Regions from separate parts of the Paenibacillus sp. UMB4589-SE434 genome, predicted to be linked through region 2. Evidence: riboswitches for the same ligand, from Rfam matches in the RefSeq annotation. Region 2 holds a riboswitch; each other region holds the start of a gene.
What was found. Region 2 has a riboswitch for cobalamin ahead of QP775_RS19045 (ABC transporter substrate-binding protein). Riboswitches for the same ligand answer to the same signal wherever they lie in the genome.
Positions count from the first base shown of each region.

Region 1: another riboswitch for cobalamin. It lies ahead of metE (5-methyltetrahydropteroyltriglutamate--homocysteine S-methyltransferase); the one in region 2 lies ahead of QP775_RS19045 (ABC transporter substrate-binding protein).
Region 3: another riboswitch for cobalamin. It lies ahead of QP775_RS15730 (1-propanol dehydrogenase PduQ); the one in region 2 lies ahead of QP775_RS19045 (ABC transporter substrate-binding protein).

Region 1 is NZ_JASOYK010000001.1:1,738,417-1,742,636, forward strand. Features, by position in the region: gene metE (5-methyltetrahydropteroyltriglutamate--homocysteine S-methyltransferase) at 7-2,373, opposite strand; cobalamin riboswitch at 2,741-2,930, opposite strand; gene QP775_RS07090 (GTP pyrophosphokinase) at 3,286-3,708, opposite strand; gene QP775_RS07095 (YolD-like family protein) at 3,808-4,059, opposite strand; gene QP775_RS07100 (macro domain-containing protein) at 4,113-4,220, opposite strand, start outside.
Region 2 is NZ_JASOYK010000006.1:65,455-69,674, reverse strand. Features, by position in the region: gene QP775_RS19055 (ABC transporter ATP-binding protein) at 1-220, opposite strand, end outside; gene QP775_RS19050 (FecCD family ABC transporter permease) at 228-1,298, opposite strand; gene QP775_RS19045 (ABC transporter substrate-binding protein) at 1,357-2,346, opposite strand; cobalamin riboswitch at 2,638-2,830, opposite strand; gene QP775_RS19040 (histidine phosphatase family protein) at 2,991-4,052, opposite strand; gene cbiB (adenosylcobinamide-phosphate synthase CbiB) at 3,968-4,220, opposite strand, start outside.
Region 3 is NZ_JASOYK010000004.1:101,190-105,409, forward strand. Features, by position in the region: gene ytvI (sporulation integral membrane protein YtvI) at 1-366, opposite strand, end outside; adenosylcobalamin (AdoCbl) riboswitch at 724-875, shown strand; gene QP775_RS15730 (1-propanol dehydrogenase PduQ) at 1,262-2,404, shown strand; gene QP775_RS15735 (BMC domain-containing protein) at 2,598-2,951, shown strand; gene QP775_RS15740 (EutP/PduV family microcompartment system protein) at 2,966-3,397, shown strand; gene QP775_RS15745 (ANTAR domain-containing response regulator) at 3,462-4,034, shown strand; gene QP775_RS15750 (sensor histidine kinase) at 4,027-4,220, shown strand, end outside.

The DNA.
Region 1 (4,220 bases), on a different contig from region 2:
TATTAATTAGGAGTTCTTGGTCGTTAAATGTTCACGAGCTTGCTCCGCTGCTTTAACCATATTAGACAATGCAGCGATCGTTTCCTGCTCATTTCTAGTCTTCAAACCGCAGTCTGGATTAATCCAGAAGGTACGTGCAGGCATCACTTGTAGTACCGATTCGATAAAGGAAGCCATTTCTGCTGTAGCAGGTATGCGCGGACTGTGAATATCATAGACACCAAGCCCGATACCCAGCTCATATTGATGCTTAGCGAATACTTCTACGATGTCTCCTCCGCTGCGTGCTGTTTCTACGGAGATGACATCTGCATCCATTTCCCGGATCAAGTCGACCATATCCGAGAAATCACAGTAACACATATGTGTATGCACCTGCGTCTCCGGTTTTACGCCACTTGTCGTCAGGCGGAACGCTTTAACCGTCCATTCACGGTATCCTTGCTTGTCATCTGGATGCAGCGGCATACCCTCTTTGACCGCTGGCTCATCGACCTGAATCATGCCAATGCCCGCTTCTTCCAAAGCTTGAATCTCTTGACGAAGAGCCCATGACAATTGGTAGGCTGCTTCCTCACGTGAAATATCATCGCGTACGAACGACCAATTCAAGATGGTCACTGGTCCTGTTAACATTCCTTTTACCGGTTTGCTGGTAAGGGATTGGGCATATTCCGTCTCGACGACCGTCATCGCTTCCACAAATGCTACATCCCCGTACAATACAGGCGGCTTCACGCAGCGCGAACCGTAAGATTGCACCCAACCGTTCTTGGTAAATACGAACCCTTCCAACTTCTCACCAAAGTACTCTACCATATCTGTACGTTCAAATTCACCATGAACAAGCACATCGATACCAATTTGTTCTTGAATATCAATCCATCGTTTCATTTCGGCTTGCAAATACGCTGTGTATGCAGCCTCACTCCACTCGCCTTTGCGGAACTTTAAGCGAGCTTTACGAACTTCAGCTGTCTGCGGCAAACTCCCGATTGAAGTTGTAGGCAGCAGCGGGAGGTTGGACCAGCGAGCTTGATGTAATGCCAGACGTTCGGAGAACGGAACACGTGTCCACGCTTCCTCAGACGACTGAATCCGTAATAATTCTTCTTTCACCTGCGGGCGGTTGCGTTCTGGCAAGCTGCGCCATTCAGCAACAGCTTGCGCACTGGCAACGATACCAGCTTCCGTGTCCGCCGTAGGATTCGCGAGATGCTGGGCCAGAAGTTCGAGTTCAACCAGCTTCTCATCCGCTCCGGTTAAGATCGTACGTACATATTCTGGAAGCTCAGTCTCGCTGCTTAACGTCAATGGAACATGCAGCAAGCTGCAGGACGGCTGCACGATCCAACGTTCAGCTGGTACTTGAGGCTTCACATATTGTGTCAACAGCTCTGTCACTGCGGCAAGATCGGTCTTCCAAATGTTGCGTCCATCGATGACGCCAAGAGCAATGCGCTTATCAGCAGGGAATCCAAGTTTTTGAATTGCCTCCAGGTTACGCGCTTTTCCATGTACAAGATCGAGACCAAGTACGTCAACTGGCAGCTCTACAAACGATTCATAGTCAGATACGCTTTCAAAGTAAGTTTGCACCCAAATGGAGAGGGATGGAGACTGTGCACGAAGATATGTGTATATCTCTTTGACGGCTACCCATTCTTCTTTATTCATCGGCAGCACGAATCCAGGTTCATCCAACTGAACATTTGTAACCCCTTCAGCAGCAAGAGCAACAAGCACTTCGCCATATACGACAGCAAACTGTTTTGCGACAGCAGCACGATCGGCCGCAGCAATTCCTTTCATTAAGCGAACAAATGTATAAGGTCCGACGAGGACTGGCTTCCATACGGACACGTCCACACTTCCCGCCTGCTTCGCACGGCGTACTGCTGCTACCGGATGGTTATACAACAGTTCAGGTGCACGGTCTTCCCATTCTGGAACGATGTAATGATAGTTGGTATTAAACCATTTTGTCATCTCGCATGCAGTTGATTGTGCAGTACCGCGCGCCATGCCAAATGTAACATCTATTATCGCTTGGGGTGTACCAGCAGCATCACTTTGTGATGACTTCAATGTGTCCAACTGATCGGCAAACTCATGACGGAAACGTTCAGGGATAATATCAAACATAACTGCAGTATCCAGTACGTGATCGTACCACGTATAATCTTGCACAGGAACATAAGACAGCTTGGCGTCAACCAACGTCGTAAGACGCTCTGCTTCAATACGGTTTAACTCCGTTTCCAATTGTGCAGAAGAAGTTTTGCCTCCCCAATATTGTTCCAAAGCTTTTTTCCATTCACGATTGTACCCGATACGAGGATATCCGATGACACTAGTGTTTAATTGACCCATTGTTGCAGCCTCCCCAAATTGAATGTCAAATTATAATTTGCTGTTACGTCATTACGTCGTTACGTCTTCGAAAACACAAAAAAGGGCATTGCTATCTTTGCATACAAAGATAGCAATGCCCGTAAACGTCATGTCAAAGAACAACATCAGATGTGCGTATAGCTCCTTGAATTCAACTACCTCTTACATTCTATCTGCTTACGTCAGACGAATGCAGTCTTGCGTATTATACGCATATGACAGCAGTTAAACACCAAGATTATCCGCGATACATAAAGCTTTCCTCGGTCTGGTTCTATGCCAGCCATCAAGCCTTATGAAGGAACATCCGTGTTCACGTAACACCTCCCTATCTCCCGTAGGTTATGCAGTGTCGTCAGAACGGGCAGGTCTCCTGGCTTCAACCTCATCGATGTCAACTGCCTTCCCGATCATCAAGACCAGTGGCATAGTTAGCTGCATCTCAGCTGTTACAGTGGCGGGACCGCGTCGGTATTGCACCGACTTCCCTATTAAGCTTTGACGTTACCCAAAGCACCTGTTCTCATCTATTCAATTGCGTTGGTTATCGTAACCAATTGTCCTGATTATATCTGCTGCATGAACAAATGACAAGCTTTTATTATCTAGTGTATTTATCGGAATAGAGGTAAATACAATTAAATTAATCAAATAAACAAAATTTTCTCGCGTCTTGGGCTGATTCGTCTTCCCAAAATCCATTTCATTTTATTCATCTTCACCAAGCCCCATAACTAAAAATACTTATAGCCGTCAGCAGGCTTGCAAATTTAACTAGGGGCATCCGCTACCGTACCCTTAACGAAAAACTAAGTAATAACAGGACGTATGTTGCATTGCACTTTGAGGTAAGAACCGTTATGCTGCACAAGAGTTGTTAATAGCTTTGATTTAATCTGACAGCAGCTCGTCTAGCGCTTTTTGATATTTCAAATTTCTTATATAATCTTGTTCAGTCGGCGACTCAATTCTTGATAAGTTCATGTTATCCATAATATCTGCAATCTTAACGCTTCTAGCAACGGGAACAGATTTCAAACGCTGAATGAACTCGATATACGATTCATCTTTATGCCTAGTCAGACATTCAATTGCAAATACTGCATCTTCGGATAATCCGAGCTCAAGTAATTCTTTGCTATTGAGCTCGGTATCCTCTAGAACATCATGCAGAACCGCTACAATTTTTTCTTCCTCGCTTTTCATTTTCAACATGACACGAAGCGGATGCAGTATGTAGGGATTACCGCCTTTGTCCACTTGTCCATCGTGAGCTTTTGTAGCGAGTATGATAGCTTTGCTTATGTTGTTCAACGAATCAGCTCCCATACACTGATTTTTAGTTCAAGCCACTATTCAACGATCATTCTATCATTTTCCACTATCCGACCTGATCGCACATTGGATTCAGACTTAGTCTCTTGGATAATCCAGACTCATAATATCCATAAACGGAACCTTAATCGTTGCACCTTCTTGATTTACATGTACTTTACCTGTACGAGAGTCCAATTGGACAATCTGTCCTTTCACTCCCTCATCCCATCCCCATACTGTAAGGACAACAATAGATTCTTCTTGATAGGCTTCTGTTATCTGATTACCAAGTTCCTCTAGTACAAATTCATCACGTGTAGGTCGTTTTGGTACTTTTGCCTTTGCCATGTGTCAACCTCCTGTACTCATGCTAGTATAAATTTAATAATCAATCTTTATTATCATTTAAACCTATACAAAGTGACTTCATATTCCATAAACACTTCACTTAAAATGCTACTTACTGCGTCCCAATCCCCATTTGCCAACCCGCAACCAATGTTATAAGG
Region 2 (4,220 bases):
AGAGCGAGACATCATGCAGCACTTGTCGGCCGCCATAGCTATGATACAATCCAGCAGCAGCAATGACAGGGACTTCGGTCACAGCATACGGTATGCTTGACGTGTAATCACTAGCATTAGCGCCGTCAGAGCTGGTATTAGATTCGATCTTTCCTTTGGACTCCGACATACCTGCTGTTTTTAACGTCACACTCCCTGGGCCTTGATGTTGATGTGCCATTAGCGCCTCACTCCCCCCGTCTCACCTTTTTGTTGCGTATCAATAAATAAGCAAAGAATGGTGCACCGATAAAGGCAGTGACAACACCCAGCGGAATTTCCGTAGGTGCCAGCGCTGAGCGCGCAATCGTATCTGCCCACATCACGTATATACCACCGCCCAAAGCTGACATCGGCATAAGCAATCTATAATCAGGTCCTACGATAAGTCGAAGCATATGAGGGACCACCAGTCCTACGAACCCGATGACTCCGGATACAGAGACAGCCCCTGCCGTTACTAACGTTGCAGTTAACAGCACGATCCATTTGGTCCGCTCTACGTCCAATCCCAGATGGGACGCCTGTCGCTCGCCAAGGGCAAGCAGATTGAGCTGCCGTGTATAAGCACACAACACAATAAAGGTTACTGCAAAGTAAGGGGCAATTACATAAATATAAGGCCAGCCTCTTAAAGCCAAACTCCCCATTACCCAAAACAAAATTTCATTGATCGTCTGCTTGGACATAGCTACCATAAAGGACACAATAGCCCCTAGAAATGCATTGGTCACCACACCCGACAGTATTAGGGTCTCGATCGGAATTTTGCCATTTTCCCTTGCCATTCGCAAGACAACAATAAGCGTAAGTACTCCCGTTACAAATGCAACAACTGGTATTGTCCATTGTCCGAAGAAGGCGTACTGCAGCCCAAAATAAATAAGCAGCGCTGCACCAACTGAGGCTCCAGATGATACCCCCAATGTATAAGGATCTGCTAATGGATTACGCAGCACCCCTTGAAACGCGGTCCCCGCAATGCCTAACGAGGCCCCTACCAAAACAGCCAGCAGCACACGCGGGAAACGAACATTCATCATTATTTGAGCAGAAGCATCATCCCATGTAACTGGAACCTGATCCCCGATCCAAGGAAGGTGGTGCAGCAAAATACGTGTAATCTCGCCAAATGGCATATGTACGGAACCGATTGCAAGACATCCTACAACGGACAAAAGGAGCAGCAATATGCCTGCTCCTCCTGCGATTGTGATGTGTCGCCACGTTAAACGCGATGTTCGGTTGATGTTATTCATCATGCCTCATCCCATCTTAAGTTGCTCATCTTGGTGTAATCTCTCAACAATTGTGGTATTACTTGATTAAATCTGGATAGATGGCTTTTGCAATGATCTTGAGTCCTTCCGCTACACGAGGTCCCGGACGGCTAATCAAGTTCGAGTCAACGCCAATGACCTGGTTGTTCTTGATTGCGTTAATGTTTTCCCAGCCCTTGCGTCCACGTATAATCTCTTCAAGCGTCTTGTTTGTAGCCGAATCTACAATACCTTGCGTGAACATGATTACATCTGGGTTGCTCTTAATGATGTTTTCTTCATTGATCTGAACCCAGCCTTGCGCATCCGCTGCTACGTTTACGCCACCTGCCAGCTCGATCAATTCATTCATAAACTCGCCGCTGCCAACCGTCCAGCCTGGTGAGAACTCAATATATACTTTTTTCTTCTCCGTTACATCTTTAACAGCCGTTTGGATATCGTCACGTGTCTTTTTCATGCCCTCTACAATATCTTTCGCTTGCTGCTGACGGTCCGTAATCAGACCATACAATTCGATATTTTTAAGTACATCATCAAATGATTTAGGTTCTACTTTAAATATCGTAATTCCCAAATCACGGAACTTCTTCACCACATCTTCTTTCATGGAGATGCCGGTAAATACGATATCAGGCTTTGCTGCGATAATGGCCTCTTCGTTAGGCTTCATAATGCCGCCCATTTTAGCTTTAGTCTTCGCTGCTTCCGGGTAGTCATCATAATCAGATACCCCTGCAATCTGGCTATCCAGCCCTAAAGCAAACAGGGATTCTGTCTCTGCAGGAGACACCGACACAATACGCTCAGGAGCTTTGTCAAACTTAAACTCTTCTCCTGTTACATCCTTCACTGTTAACGGATATGTAGTCTTTAAGGCATCAGTAGATGTCTCTGTTCCCGTCTGTTCCTGCTGCTTGTCTGGTGCTGGTGTGCCTTCTTCCTTAGCTCCGCCACAAGCAGCGAGGCTTACAGCCAACACGCATACCATCAAAGCTGCTAAAGTACGATTCCACCATGGTTTCATGAATAAATCTCCCCTTATCTTGACAAATAACTTGTTCTCATTCCAGAAACGGTCAGCGCATTTCAGCATCGCTCTTTCGCTCTTCGGATATTGTTAACTATTCCCTACCACATAATAAAATCCCTATTCCACAACATAGCGGGAATAGGGATCTGATCGACTGACATCGTACAGCAGAAGCTTATCGCAGTCAGCTGTCGACATATGCCTCGGATTCATGTCCGCACACATATATCGTCGCTAACAAGCGACCGATAGGAGTTGACGTTGGTCCTTTCCGCGAAGGATTGTTGCTCGTCACGTCTTCTGGCAGGTTTCCTGACTTACGGAATTCATGATGACTATTCCTCCCCATCAGGGTCGGACATTAGCTCATCATAGGGTAACTCCGTTATACAGTGGCGGGACCGTGCCGGAATTGCACCGGCTTCCCTATTACCTGTCTCCTTGCATCTGGGACAGGACCTGAAGACGTCATATACACTTGTCCGTTCCAATTGTGAACTTAATGATTGATTATAGGTGAACAACAGAGGGATAGCAAGTTACATATTTCGCAATCCTACCTTTTCCATCTGGCTCATACGTAGATTGATCTCACCTATCAAGTAATTCTCATGGAAATGTATGATGCCAACAAAGCACTACACAAGCGGCTCTGTCCGCAGGAATCGCCACTGCCTGCCCCACCGCTGCGCGATGATGATATACCCGCCTCCAGTTGGCACTGTCATGTCCCAGAATGATGCCTCTGGCCAAGCAAGTGTGTACAAGCTGCGCACCACTCCACCGTGTGTCACGATCAAAATGTCCTTAAGGGGGACACTCCTCGGTGAACGGAATGTTCTGCGTACTTTGGAGCATCGGGACACCCATGGTTTACTTCCCTTAGAAGGGGAGCGGACTAACGCGCTTGCCAGAATCGCTTGCCATGCGTCTGCTGTACGTGCTTCAAAGCTGGACCACGACTCCCCGCCTGGCGGGACAACCGCCTCCATGTTGTCCAGCCAGGCGCGATAGTGGTCGTCCGCTTGCAAGTCGCTGTATGTCAGGCCTTCCCATTGGCCGAAATCAAGCTCGCGCAAGCGCTCATCAAACACGGCCCGCTGTGCGCCGTGTGGGCACACCTGCGCCAAGGTGCTCACGCACCGGCGCATATCGCTCGCGAATGCGAGCGGACGCCGCGCTGCCAGCTTGCGGCGCAGCGGGCGTAAAGCCGCTCCGGCCTCAGGCAGGAGCGGCACGTCCGAGCGGCTGACATACCGCCGCTCGACATTAGCGCGCGTCACACCGTGGCGCGCAACATACAGTCGCACCAGCACAGGGGTGCGACGATTGCCGGCTGTGCCCCTATTGCGGGCTAAGCCTTTATGTAGAGCCTCACTCCTGTCACACGCCATTTGCTTACTGCGAGTCGCACTTTGGCTAACCGCGGAGCTTCTACCGCTCAACACACGTTTGCCTGGTGACTTACGACAGCCACGTGCTGAACATCGGGTAAACGCTATGCTATTGCCACCTGTCGTTGCATCCCTTGCCTCACCTCTCGCTGGCTTGCGACGATTTGCCACGCTATCCCCTCTAGCTGCTCGACGATGCCCTACTGCTCGTGGAAGTGACATCACAGCAGCCACCCACCGCGCAGCATAAGCGCGAGCAAGCCCAGCACCGCGAACAGCAGTGAAGTACCACGCAGCAGCCGACAAGTTGCCGGAATATGCTTGGCTGCCAGTTCCTCCAACGGTTTCCCCATATAGGCACGGAAAGATCGAACGCCTTTGTACACGTTGTAGCCCCCCAAGCGTATGTGGAGCGCGCCCGCAACCGCCGCTTCCGGCCAGCCGCTGTTCGGACTCGGGTGTTCCTCCGCGTCG
Region 3 (4,220 bases), on a different contig from region 2:
TATAAAGGATTGTACCTCTTCATTGTCCACCAGATTTATAAAAATAGACCGCCATACATCCAAATATTGTTGAATCGTCTGGGACAGCGTAATGATCTCTTTGACGATACGCGTCACGACAGCCGCTGCTACAGTGAGCATACCAGTAATAAATACCGTCAATGCAATTGTTACACTAAGCCAACGCGGAATGCGCAGCTTATCCGTCATGCCGTTGACGAGTGGGTTCAGCATCAGTGCAATAAGCCAAGCGAATAGAAACGGGTAGATAAGCGGAAGGATAAAATAACTGCCTGCTAAAGCAGCGACAATTAAAAATGTTACCCAGCCCCCACGCCAAATACGCATCAACACAGCGGCATCCACATCAAATCTCCTTTCCCATCGGGCATAGAATGAAGAAGGTTGTCTAGTTATTCATATGACAATCACACAGGGTGACAGAACTGGAGAAGCAAAGTTGGTACTAATTTGAGCTTCGGAAGACTGTTATGGTTATGTAACATCCCGACCCTGCATGCAGAGCCGCGCATGGCATTGTTGTTAGCGAAGAAGATATCTTTTGGTTTACAGAGAAGTGCAATCAGTTTGGATGACTGATGCTTACATGTTAATCTCTTCGTTTCGTATTCAGCATTTTAGCAGCCTCATTTATGCCGTTACATATTGCCAAACTGTTAGATTGTGCTATAATAATGTCGAATGGACGCCCATTCACGTCATGTACAATAGAAAAAGTTATAGGTAATGGAAGTTTGGTGCAAATCCAACACGGTCCCGCCACTGTAATAGATCGAATATTCGGTCTTAAGTCAGGTCGTTTGCCTAGTAACTTTGTCTGGCTAGTCATTTCGAGGCGAAAGTGACTAGTTTACAAGTCTAGTGACGATTGATGCCTCGCTAGGCTTTTTTACGTTGTAAGCAGGCTGCTGACACTGATGTTAGCAAGGCCAGGTGCTCGCCGCCGAACTTGTACAATGGAGTATAGCTTGTCAAGCGGGAGGTTCTTCAAGGCAGAAGAACAAGGTGCACAATGGTGTGCATGCCCCTTTTTTATACAAGATCACCTATATGCTATTGCGTAGCAGTTGAGATTCGGTTGACGAATATCGGTGTTACAGTGTACAGTTGAGATAGACAATTTAATGATTGCTGCACAATGGCGTGCACATGATAATACAAGCAAAGAGGCTTTTGAAGGGAACGTATCCCTTTGAAAGTCTCTTTTTTTGTTTCCAATAATTTCATGGAGGTGCCTTACATGGACAAAATTTCAATGAAAACGGACATCTATCTGGGACAAGGTGCACTGGATCGCCTGTCAGAGTGGAGAAATAGACGGATCTTCGTAGTCACAGATCCATTTATGGTGAAGTCGGGGATGATTAACCTGCTGTTCGAACGACTGCATGACAGCAACGAACAATACATTTTCAGCAACATTGTTCCAGATCCTCCCGTTGAGATTGTGACAGAAGGTGTGGAAGCGCTCGGCGCGTTTCAAGCGGACCTGATGATTGCAATTGGTGGTGGATCTGCTATAGATGCAGCTAAGGCAATGAAGCTGTTCGCCCACAAATTGCTGGATCAGCATGACATGCCATTTGTAGCCATTCCGACAACTAGCGGGACAGGCTCAGAGGTGACATCGTTCTCCGTCATCAGCGACAAAGAGAAAAATATTAAATATCCTTTGGTTTCCGATGACATGCTGCCGCAAGAAGCAATATTGGACCCAGAGCTGGTCAAAAGTGTGCCCGACTTCATCACCGCTGATACGGGCATGGATGTACTGACACATGCTATTGAAGCATATGTGTCTACAAAAGCAAACGACATTTCCGATGCATTGGCGGAAAAGGCGATCAAACTCGTATTGGCTTATTTGCCACGTGCTTATCAGGATGGCAACGATCTAGAGGCACGCGAGAAAATGCACAATGCCTCTTGCCTGGCAGGGATGGCGTTTAATATTACGTCGCTCGGGCTTAACCATGGAATTGCACATGTGGCCGGAGCGAAATTCAAGATTGCGCACGGACGCATGAATGCGCTGCTGCTGCCGCATGTCATTGCCTATAATGCAGACTACAAGCCGGGTTACGGTAAAGAAGAGAGCAACGCTGCAGCGGTTAGATACGCGGAAATCGCCAGCATATTGGGATTGACTGCACCACATGCCAAGAGCGGCGTGCGCAGTCTGATTCAAGCGATCAAGCAGTTGCAGAAGCAATTAAAAATGCCGCAGACACTACAAGAGTGCGGCGTGGAACGAGCAGCGCTGGAAGAGATGCGCGGGGCCATTGCAGAAGGCGCATTGCAAGACGGATGCACGGCCACTAACCCACGTGTACCTACTGCTGCTGACGTCGTTGAAATTTTGAACAAAATGTATCAATCATAAATTGGAATGAAGTTTCAGATGTAATGATATTGACAACGCTTGCAGGTTAAAATATAGTAAAAGTAACACAACGGCGTGTTGCATACAAATAAAAGCGAAGAGGCTTCTTAAAATTTCCGTGTGAACTTTTAAGGGGTCTTTATGTTTTTTTACAGCTATTTCAAGTGTCACTGACATGAGATGGGATGAGAGTATGGACCAACACAATGAGAAACAACGAGTTATTCAAGAATATGTGCCTGGTAAACAGGTTACGCTGGCTCATATTATCGCGAATCCGAATCCGGACATTTACAAGAAGCTCGGATTGGGAAGCGAGGCAAGAGATGCCATCGGCATTATGACCATTACGCCAAGTGAGGCTTCTATTATTGCGGCTGATATTGCAACGAAGGCGGCTGGCGTTCAGATTGGCTTTGTTGACCGATTCAGCGGATCTCTGGTTGTCACGGGGGATGTATCATCCGTCGAATCCGCAGTAAGTGAAGTCCTGCTGGGACTACAACATATTATTGGCTTCTCGGCTGCGAAGATTACGAGAACGTAGGAGAAGAAGCTGCGATGAAGAAAATTATTTTTGCCGGAAGCACAGGCTCAGGTAAGACAACACTGTGCCAGAAGCTGCACGGTCAGGCAATTGCTTATAAGAAGACACAGGCTGTCGAGAGCTTCGAGCAAGCGATCGATACGCCGGGGGAGTGCATCGAGAATCGTTATTTGTACAAGATGCTGCTTGTCTCTAGTGTCGATGCAGACGTGATTGGGCTTGTGCAAGATTGCACGAAGGAAGAAAGTTATTTCCCGCCCGCTTTTGCTACCGTTTTTGCCAAGCCGGTGATTGGAATTGTGACAAAAGTAGAACTGGCACAATCCCGTGATGAGGTGGCACAAGCGAGAGCACATTTACAGGCGGCGGGTGTAGAAGCGATTTTTGAAGTCTCAACGATAGAGGACATAGGCGTAGAGGCGCTTCAACATTATTTGGAAGCGTAATGACATCCTCCTAAGGGGCGTTCAAGAGACAAGCAAATACGGCAGACAACGAGGTGCGTGACACATGAATGGAAAAATTGTAATAGTCGACGATGAACCTATTACAAGGATGGATATTCGTGAGATGCTGGAAGAGGCGGGCTACAATGTTGTAGGCGAAGCTTCCGATGGCTTTGAGGCTATCGAATTATGTAAAAAGCATCTGCCCGACTTGGTGATCATGGATGTGCAAATGCCCATTCTAGATGGTCTAAAGGCGGGTAAACGAATCATTTCAGAACAGCTGGCGGGCGGGATTGTACTGCTGACCGCATTCAGCGACAAACAAACAATCGAAAAGGCATCCGCTGTCGGAGCGCTTGGTTATCTGGTGAAGCCGCTTGATGAGAAGTCGTTTATTCCTATGGTTGAAGTGACGATTGCCAAAGGCAGGGAAATACGCAAGCTTGAACAGAATTTGTCCAAGCTGACGCAGAAAATGGAAGAGCGCAAAGCGGTCGAAAAGGCTAAAGGAATCTTGATGAAGGAAAATGGCTGTACGGAAGAAGAAGCCTATCAGACCCTGCGAAAACTAAGTATGGACCGACGTTGTCCTATGATCGAAATCGCAACGACAATCGTCATTTCGTATGACTAATGTCAAAGCACAGATTGAACAGTTGTGTAATCGTCATACGGGCTTAACAGAGTCGGATATCGAACGAATCGTAAATATTGCGCAATCCTTTGAAATGTCAGAGGTGCAGGACGATGTATTTATCGATGTGTTGTCTAGTGTGGCTAGCGAGGCTATCGTAGTCTATCACCGCCGTCCAACAGAGGG